Regions from separate parts of the Nocardia sp. NPDC004711 genome, predicted to be linked through region 1. Evidence: riboswitches for the same ligand, from Rfam matches in the RefSeq annotation. Region 1 holds a riboswitch; the other holds the start of a gene.
The links. Region 1 has a riboswitch for ZMP and ZTP ahead of glyA (serine hydroxymethyltransferase). Riboswitches for the same ligand answer to the same signal wherever they lie in the genome.
Positions count from the first base shown of each region.

Region 2: linked by a shared signal. The riboswitch ahead of ACWEKS_RS23930 (phosphoribosylaminoimidazolecarboxamide formyltransferase) and the one ahead of glyA (serine hydroxymethyltransferase) in region 1 are both predicted to bind ZMP and ZTP.

Region 1 covers NZ_JBSGCB010000025.1:88,747-93,448, forward strand. Annotated here, with positions in the region: gene coaA (type I pantothenate kinase) at 1-185, opposite strand, end outside; gene ACWEKS_RS25585 (DUF885 domain-containing protein) at 593-1,792, shown strand; ZMP/ZTP riboswitch at 2,162-2,246, shown strand; gene glyA (serine hydroxymethyltransferase) at 2,352-3,647, shown strand; gene ACWEKS_RS25595 (glutaredoxin domain-containing protein) at 3,760-4,068, opposite strand; gene ACWEKS_RS25600 (hypothetical protein) at 4,246-4,518, opposite strand; gene ACWEKS_RS25605 (DUF488 domain-containing protein) at 4,541-4,702, shown strand, end outside.
Region 2 covers NZ_JBSGCB010000023.1:49,810-54,511, forward strand. Annotated here, with positions in the region: gene ACWEKS_RS23920 (VOC family protein) at 1-313, opposite strand, end outside; gene ACWEKS_RS23925 (helix-turn-helix transcriptional regulator) at 418-1,413, shown strand; ZMP/ZTP riboswitch at 1,942-2,021, shown strand; gene ACWEKS_RS23930 (phosphoribosylaminoimidazolecarboxamide formyltransferase) at 2,050-3,195, shown strand; gene ACWEKS_RS23935 (DUF6400 family protein) at 3,703-3,933, shown strand; gene ACWEKS_RS23940 (cytochrome P450) at 4,263-4,702, opposite strand, start outside.

The sequences.
Region 1 (4,702 bases):
AGGTGGATGAGACGGGCCAGGGGGAGGTAGACCTCGGCCACCTCCTCGAGGTCGATCTGCTCACCCAGACCGCGCAGGCCGACCAGTTCTTCCTCGGTGAGGACCAGGGGAGTCGACTTGCGCAGGGTGCGCCACTGCTTGCGGTCGAATTCCACGTACGGGCTGGGCTCGCTCATCCGCGCCATTATTCGTGTCCCCGCACTCGAGACCCGCGTCCCCGTACTCGACACTCGTGTCCCCGCATTCGGGCCGGCCGACAACAACAGCTCTCGGGAAGCCGCATCGTCGCCGTGCCCGGCGATCCGGCCAACACTCCACGCATAGCCGAATTGTGCTCGGCTCCAACATGCGGGTGAACACCAGGTGTTGCTACTGACGGGTAACTCTAGTGAGATGGGCAACACCTCAGCCCCTGGGCGTATCCGGTGAGGTTGCACGACAGGCTGATACGGGCGGCTGAAGGACATAATGGTTCGCGGCCCGTCTCGATTCTGGACTGAGTGGAGCGGGGGAGCGCAGCGGAGGAGCGGAGGGAGGGAAGAATCGAGACCTCCAGGGCCGCGAACCCGCCCGGAGCGAAGCGGAGGGCAAATTGAACAGAGCGCATCCACTGGTCACTGAATATCTGCGGCTGGGTCTGGCATTCGACCGGCTCGAAGAGGGTTTCGTGGACGCCTATACCGGCGATCCCGGCCTGCGCCGCGAGGTGGAGAACGCGCCCGCGCCGGAGCCGCGTGATATCGCCCACGGGGCAGCCGCACTGCGCAAGGAACTGCCCGAGGCGGGCCTCCCCGCGGAGCGCGTCGAATTCCTGGATGCGCACCTGCGGGCGATGGAATGCTCGGGCCGCAAATTCGCCGGCGAGGACATCAACTTCGTCGACGAGGTCCGCGCCTACTTCGACGTGGATATCACCCCCGGCGATACCGAGAACTACCGTGAGGCGCACCGGCAGCTGGACGAGGTGCTGCCCGGTGACGGCGAACTGCTCGACCGGATTACCGTGCACCGCCGCCAGGACGAGATTCCGCCCGAACGCCTGAAGGAATGCGTGGCCGCGTTCTCCGGCGCGCTGCGGGAACTCGTGCGCGACCGCTATCCGCTGCCGGACCACGAGCACGTGGAATACGAAGTGGTGGGCGACAAGCCGTGGTCGGGCTTCAACTATTACCTGGGCAACTACCAATCCCGGGTGGCCATCAATTCCGATCTCAAGCAGCACATGTCACAGCTGCCGCAACTGATCGCGCACGAGGCCTACCCGGGTCATCACACCGAGCACTGCCGGAAAGAGGCCGGGCTGGTGGGCGCGGGGCAGGCCGAGCAGACGCTGTTCCTGGTGAACACCCCGCAGTGCCTGATGGCGGAGGGGCTGGCCGATCTGGCCCTGAAGTCGATCGTCGGCCCGGGCTGGGGCCGCTGGGCGCAGGAGATCTACGCGGACCTGGGGCTGCGCTTCGATGGCGAACGCGCCGAAAGGATTTCGAACGCGTCCGCGAATCTGCTGAGCGTGCGCCAGGATGCCGCGCTGCTGCTGCACGATCGCCGGCGGGATGCCGGCGAGGTGTCGGAATTTCTGCAGCGCTGGAGTCTGGTCACTCCGGAGCGGGCCGCGCAATCGCTGCGATTCCTGTCATCGCCGCTGTGGCGGGCCTATATCTCCACCTATGTGGAGGGATATCGATTGCTGGGAGGGTGGCTGGACCGGGCAGCCGATCCGGAAGACCGGTCCGAGCGTTTTCGCCGTCTCTTGGACGAACCCCTCACACCCGGCGCGATCCGCCGCATGTGAGGGGTACTCCCCGACGTCCTGATTGGTGCTTACGCGCCCCAGCTGGCACAGGACGCGCCGCCGCTGGACATGGTGCACATGGTCTTGAGCAGGGTGAAGATCAGGGACTGGATGGTGGTGGCGTCAGCGCTCATGAAAGATTCCTCGAAAGATCGGATGGGCCAATGTCACTGGCGTAACTGTGCCAGCGCGGCGATACATTACCGAGATTTGTTGCCCTGCCATAGCCTGATTTCATAGTGATGTCCACCGCTCACGGCGATTCGGTCGTCTCTCCTGCGCCGACGATTCCTCTGCCCCCAATTTCCGGGGCACGATTCCTTCGCGCGTGGCGACCGGCGGATGGTCGCCGCCGGTCGCGAGATAGGATGACCGGACCGCGACTGGCGCACTCGAGGTGGAAGCAACCACCGGGAAGCACCGAAGTCCGGCACCGCGCGCCTGGGTGCCTGGCGACCCCCGAGCCGTATTCGGGGTACCCGGACAACGGAGGTGCGCGATGAACGAGACAGAGAACCCCCGGATCGGCTCGGCGGCAGCGGCCAATAGACTCGGCGGCGTGACCCAGACGAGCGCCTCTGTCAACAGCCAGTCCCTCGCCGAACTCGATCCCGAGGTCGCGTCCGCGATGGGCGGCGAACTCGCTCGCCAGCGCGACACCCTCGAGATGATCGCCTCGGAGAACTTCGTGCCGCGCGCGGTGCTGCAGGCGCAGGGCAGCGTGCTCACCAACAAGTACGCCGAGGGCTACCCGGGTCGCCGCTACTACGGCGGCTGCGAGAACGTCGACATCGTCGAGGATCTGGCCCGCGCCCGCGTCAAGGAGCTGTTCGGCGCGGAATTCGCCAATGTCCAGCCGCATTCGGGCGCGCAGGCCAATGCCGCGGTGCTGATGGCGCTGATGAACCCGGGCGAGAAGCTGCTGGGCCTGGATCTGGCGCACGGCGGTCACCTCACCCACGGCATGCGCCTGAACTTCTCCGGCAAGCTGTACGAGGTCCACGCCTACGGCGTCGCCAAGGAAGACCACCGCGTCGACATGGACGAGGTGCGCAAGATCGCCCGCGACACCCGCCCGAAGGTGATCGTGGCCGGCTGGTCGGCGTACCCCCGGCACCTGGACTTCGCTGCCTTCCGTGAGATCGCGGACGAGGTCGGCGCCTACCTGTGGGTCGACATGGCGCACTTCGCCGGTCTGGTCGCGGCCGGGCTGCACCCGTCGCCGGTGCCGTACGCGGACGTGGTGTCCTCGACCGTGCACAAGACCCTGGGCGGCCCCCGCTCCGGTCTGATCCTGGCGAAGCAGGAATTCGCCAAGAAGCTGAACTCCGCGGTCTTCCCGGGTCAGCAGGGCGGCCCGCTCATGCACGCCATCGCCGCCAAGGCCGTGGCCTTCAAGATCGCCGGCAGCGCGGAGTTCAAGGAGCGCCAGGAGCGCACCATCTCCGGCGCCAAGATCCTCGCCGAGCGCCTGACCGCGCCCGACGCCAAGGCCAAGGGCATCACCGTGCTCACCGGCGGCACCGACGTGCACCTGGTGCTGGTGGACCTGCGCAACTCGCAGCTGGACGGCCAGCAGGGCGAGGATCTGCTGCACGAAATCGGAATCACCGTGAACCGCAACGCCGTTCCGTTCGACCCGCGCCCGCCGATGGTCACCTCCGGCCTGCGCATCGGCACCCCGGCGCTGGCCACCCGCGGCTTCGGCGACGAGCAGTTCACCGAGGTCGCCGACATCATCGCCGCCGCCCTCACCGGCTCCGCCGACCTGGACTCGCTGCGTCAGCGCGTTTCCACGCTGGCGCAGGACTTCCCGCTGTACGACGGCCTGGAGGACTGGCGCCTGCTGGGCTGAGGCCCGCCGGGCAATCGAGAGCCCGCCGCGATTCCATGATCGCGGCGGGCTCTCCGCGTCGCGGTGCGACTCTGGGTCGCGATGAGATTCGTTGCCCGCCAGGGATTCCCGGCTAGAACGACCAGAACTTGCGCGGCCCGCCCGTGAGGCTCGGTGCGTCCGCGGTCACGGTGGCGATCAGCTGCTTGGGATGCGGGTTCACCCAGTTCCGTTCGGAGTCGCCGTCGCGCAGGACGACCGTGGGGACGGTCTCGTTGCCGTCGGCCACCGAGCGGACGAAGGCGGCCGCCTCCGGGTCCTGCCAGATGTCGACCTCGCGGTGGACGATGCCGTGGCGATTGAGCACTCGGCGCATGCGGGAGCAGTAGGGGCAACCCGGGCGGCGGTAGACGACCAGTTCCGGGGTGGCGTCGGTGGTCATGATCGGAGTCTAGGTCCGCGCGGCCGCCCCCACCATGTCGGCGGGGCGGGACTGACGCCGGGGCCGAGAGTCGGTGCCTCGGAATCGGGAATCACCGAGCAGCGCAGGCGATTCGGTTCGAGTCCGTCGTGCGTGCCGTGCCGACGGGATGACACGGCACGCACGACGGCTCCTGATTCAGGCGTGCTTGCTCAGGTAGTCCAGGTACATCGGGCGCAGCGCCTCGCCGACCCTGCCCTCGCCGGCGTGGAAGTAGTCGTCGAGCAGGGCGACGGTGTTCCAGATGTCGACCTCGCCCTCGCCCTGATTGCCGGCCGCGACCTCGGCGCCGGGAATCGCCTTGAGCAGTTGCCACAGGAACTTGATGTCGCCGCGCCGGGCTGCCAGCTTCACAGCACGGTCGTGCAATTCCTTGGTGGGCAGCGTTGCCAGATCCGCAGTTTCGGCCATGACCTCGACTGTAATGGAGGGCATGACACAGCAACCCAGGTACCGGGTCAAGCGCGTGTACGACGATCCCGATGCGGCCGACGGCCGCCGGGTGCTGGTGGACCGGCTCTGGCCGCGCGGCATCAGCAAACAGCAAGCGGCCATAGACGAATGGGCCAAGGACGTGACGCCGTCGAACGAGCTG
Region 2 (4,702 bases), on a different contig from region 1:
AGCGATTGCCCCACGGCATCGTCGTGGGCTCGTTGACGAAATCGTCGACCGTATCGCGCAACCGCTGGTAGTCGGCATCGACGTCGGGGACCAGGAACTCGATGATCGCGGTGTGGTTGTCCGCTGGGCGCGCGCTGCCGGCCGCGAACAACGCGACGGTGCGGGTGCTTCCGATCGCGAGTGTGCCGGACGGTGTGACGATTTCGGCGAAATCCGGTGTCGCCCAGGTGGCTTCGACACCGGTCAGGTGCTGATAGAAGCCGACCAGTCGTTGGATGTCGCCGGTGATCAGACGGATCGAGACGAGATTCATGCGTACTCCTGTTTGTTGGTTGGGGCGGCGGTTGCGCCGCCCGCAGGCCACGTTAGTGCCAATACCGGACAGTTTCCGCCCGGTATACATGCGAGAATTTTCTGATGACGCGCCCCACCGCCCGAGTGCTGGCCCTCCTCGAGTTGTTGCAGGCCGGCGGCACCCATACCGTCGGCGAACTCGCCGGACGGCTGGGCGTCGATGAACGCACCGTCAGGCGATACGTCACCCATCTCACCGACCTGGAGATCCCTGTTCGATCGGTGCGTGGCCGCTACGGGGGATACCGCCTCGCCCCGGGGTACCGAATGCCGCCGCTGATGCTGACCGATGACGAAGCGGTGGCTGTGTTGCTCGGACTCCTCACCACCCGCGGCGTCGGTCAATCGACAACAGCCGCCCACGCGGCAGACAGCGTGACGGCCAAACTCCGTCGTGTCCTGCCCGCACGTCTGACGGCGCGGCTGGACGCACTGATCAGCACCGCCGAATTCACCGAGGATGCCCGCTCGGAGGTCGCCGTCGAGACCGCGGTCCTCCTCCGGCTCGCCGAGGCTACCCGCGAGCGCCGACCTGTCGCGATCGGTTACACCGACCGGAACGGGCGCCGCACTGACCGGACCGTACATCCATACGGGCTCGTCGCCCACTCCGGCCGGTGGTACCTGACGGGGATGGACAGCAACAGTGACGAAGTACGTCAGTTCCGGCTCGACCGCATCACGGCGGTGACGACACTGCCCGGAGCGTTCACTCCGCCAGCGGGATTCGAGCCGACCGCGCATCTGCTGTCCGCACTTGCCACGGCGCCCTATCGGTACGAGGTATCGATCCGAGTCCAGGGCACCCTCACCCAGGTCCGCCCACTGCTCCCCGCGACGATCGCGACCGTGCACGAGATCGACTCACCACCCCCTGACACCCACCCGTGGGTCCGGGTCAGAATCCGAGCCGAACAGCTCGACTGGATTCCCCCCGTCCTGGCCGGCCTGAACCTCCCGTTCGTCATCGAACACCCCGACGCACTCAACGACGCCGTCCGCGCCCTGGTCCGCCGACTCACCGCAGCCGCCGACGGTCCATCCGAAGCCCACCGGTAGACCTATGCCGCCACACCGCGCGAACGTACGGGAATACCGCCACCCGCGCTGTTCGACCGGCCGGCGCGCGGCGCCGGAAGCCCAACGGCCCGAGCGCCGTACGGCAGCCGGCACTGCAGGCAAATGCCGAGTTTCGGCGACCGGTGCAGTCCCGCACAGTCCGCCGTAGAACAGTGGTTTCCGGACTGTTGCAAAATGCGCCGAGTCGGCGATTGTGACGTCACGTCGGGGGCAAATGACCTGCGGCCCTGCATGATCGGTCGACAGCGGTCCACGTAGACATGTGTACTCAGGTCATGGCTGAAATCCGCGCCTAATTTGCAACAGCCCGTTTCGCGCCAATTCCTCAGCTGTAGTGCACGTTTAGAACGGTTGGGTTAGCCGTTCATGCGGGCATGGCAGCGTGCTCTTCTCCCGCTGGTCGTATGGTTGGAGTCGGCTGCGGGGCCTGCCGTGCGAGCGCACGCACATACCGAAATCCAGTGCGCCTTGGTCAGTCTGGATGTTCGGTCTGTCATGGGTTAGCGTGTGGTCGATCGCGACTGGCGTTACGTGGGCCGACCACGAGGAAGCGCAGTATCGGAGCGTCGTACGCCTGGGTGCTCCCCATCTCGAGACGAGAGACGGGGTATGGCAATGGACTTGCGCTATGGCATGAATCCACATCAACAGGCGCGGGTATCGGCTGGCGGTGACCATATTCGAGTGGTGCACGGCGCGGCGTCGATGATCAACTACCTCGATGCGCTCAATGCCTGGCAACTGGTCGCCGAGGCCAGTCGCGCCACAGGCAAGGCGGCTGCGGCATCGTTCAAGCACGTTTCCCCGGCCGGTGCGGCGCTCGCCGGAGACCTCGATGAAACCATGCGTGACAGTTGGGGATTGGGCGACAGCTCGGTGGGCCCGATCACGACGGCCTATGTGCGGGCGCGCGACGCCGATCCTCGTTCGTCCTACGGCGACATGATCGCGGTGTCCGAACCGGTTGATCACGAGCTCGCCGAACTGTTGGCCTCGGTCGTCTCCGATGGCATCATCGCGCCGGGTTATGCACCCGGAACTGTAGCGGCATTGGGCCGCAAGAAGGGCGGGCGATTCGTCGTATTCGAGATCGATCCCGCATTCCAGCCACCCAAGACGGAGATTCGAACTGTCTTCGGCGTCAGCTTCGAACAGGACTGCGACCATTCGCCGATCACCGAAGACCTGCTGCATGTGGCTGTCGGCGACCCCATCAGCCGCAACGCGACGATCGATGCACTGCTGGGCATGGTGACCGCCCGGTACACCCAGTCCAATTCCGTCGTTTACGTCCGGGACGGCATGAGTATCGGTGTCGGTGCCGGACAGCAGTCGCGAATCGACTGCACATTGCTCGCCGGAAGTAAGGCACGCACCTGGTGGACCCGGCGGCACCCCGCCGTTCAACAGATGCCACTGCCTGCGACGATGGCGCGTCAGCAACGGTTGAATTGGCAGATCTCCACCGCCGCAGGCACTCTCACTCCCGCACAATCGCGTGAGCTCGTCTCGAGCCTCACCCGATCCCACAGATTCCTGGAAGAGGCCGAACGGGTCAGCTGGGCCCATCAGCTCGCGGGCGTCTCACTCGTCTCCGACGGGTACCTACCGTTCCGGGACAACATCGACGTTGCTGCCGAACATGGGGCTGAGCTCGTCATCGAGCCCGGCGGTGCTCTCCAATCAAACGTTATCGCCGATGCTTGCCGCGAACACCGCATCACCCTCGCCCGCACCGGAGTTCGACTCTTCCACCACTGAATCGCGGCGACTGCCGAGGCCCATCGATCGCAATCATCCGCTCGTGCCGGATACCGCGCTGGCCGAACCGGCCAGCGCGAACACTCCGAAGATCAACGGGCTGAGATCATCTCACCCGACTGGGCCCGGCCAGGAGTGCACGGAAATGCCGAATATCGCGCGCTCGTCACCGGCCGCTGATGTCGTACGGCCCAGTTCGGGTTCGATCGGTGCGGGGTTTTCGCGTCGGAGTAAATAGCATCAGGTCGGCTGGCAATAGGACCTCGCCAGCGACGGCCATTGGCGAGTTCCGCTCTGTTGGCGGTGTGGCGTCGCCACGCCCGATTTCAGCGGTGGATGTGTCGTGGCGACTATGTGGACGCATCTACTCCGCGGTCCAGTCCGCGCGCACGGGCATCAAATGTGACGAAGTCCAACCGTGAAACGTGATGCAGGTCATTGCCCAAGGCGGCGTGATTGGGCATCGTCGTCAATTCATTTTGGAAAGAACCTGGTTGGAGATGCCAAATGGCCGACCACAATTTTGCTTACGACCTCACGCTGGACGAGGTGCGACGGCGCAGCGCCGTCCTCGAGGCGCTCGGTGACGACTGGGATCCGGTCGCGGTGCTCGCCGAGGAAGAACTGGCGTACGACATGCTGTACTCGAATCTCGACGATGAGCAGCAGCGGATCTACGACGAACTCGTCCAGGCCGGCATCCTGCCGGATCGGGCGATGCGCCCTATCGCCGACTGATCTCACCGCCTAGCACAAACCATGACCGGTGTTCGGCTGGTTGCCTCCAGCGAGTGGCGACCTGGCCGCTCCGGCTCTCGGCTGCGTTTCGTGAGCGGAGGATGCGCGAGTTCGACAGCTCACTGCGGTCGGCCGAGTCGGTTTTACGGCCGTTGCCGGTAGCGAAGACCCGCACCTGCGCCGAGAGTTTCGCGGGCACGTCCAGGGCGGATTCACCATCGTGGAGCCCGCACCGAATATCGGATACGGGGTCGGCCATCGGTGGGTGAGTTGATCGACGACGAGCACCCTGAACTCGACGCCCCCACCGCGCCGGCCGCGCTCGATCGCTACCCGGAGGCTGCCGGGTTGGTGTTCCGGGTGCTGATATGCATGGGGACTGGCCCGTTGGGGCCACCGGTGAAGGAGAATTGGGGGCGGATCGGCGTGGTGGTCGCCGGGTTCATCTCGACGTGCTGGGCGATGGTGGCCAGTGCGAGGACCGCTTCGGTGTTGGCGAAGACGTGGGCGACACACATGCGTTTGCCGGCCCCGAAGGGCAAAGTGGCGTGACGTTGCGTGGCTGTCAGGTTTTCGGTCAGGTAGCGGGCAGGGTCGAAAGCGCCCGCGTCCGCCCATACTCCGCTTTGATGGTGGAGGGCGTGGAGGCTGACGATGACGGTGGTTCCGGCGCGAACCGGAAAGTCGCCGAGCATGTCGTCGGTCTTTGCGACGCGGCCGAGTCCGACGATCGGTGGATAGAGTCGCATGGTCTCGGCGACAACGGCTT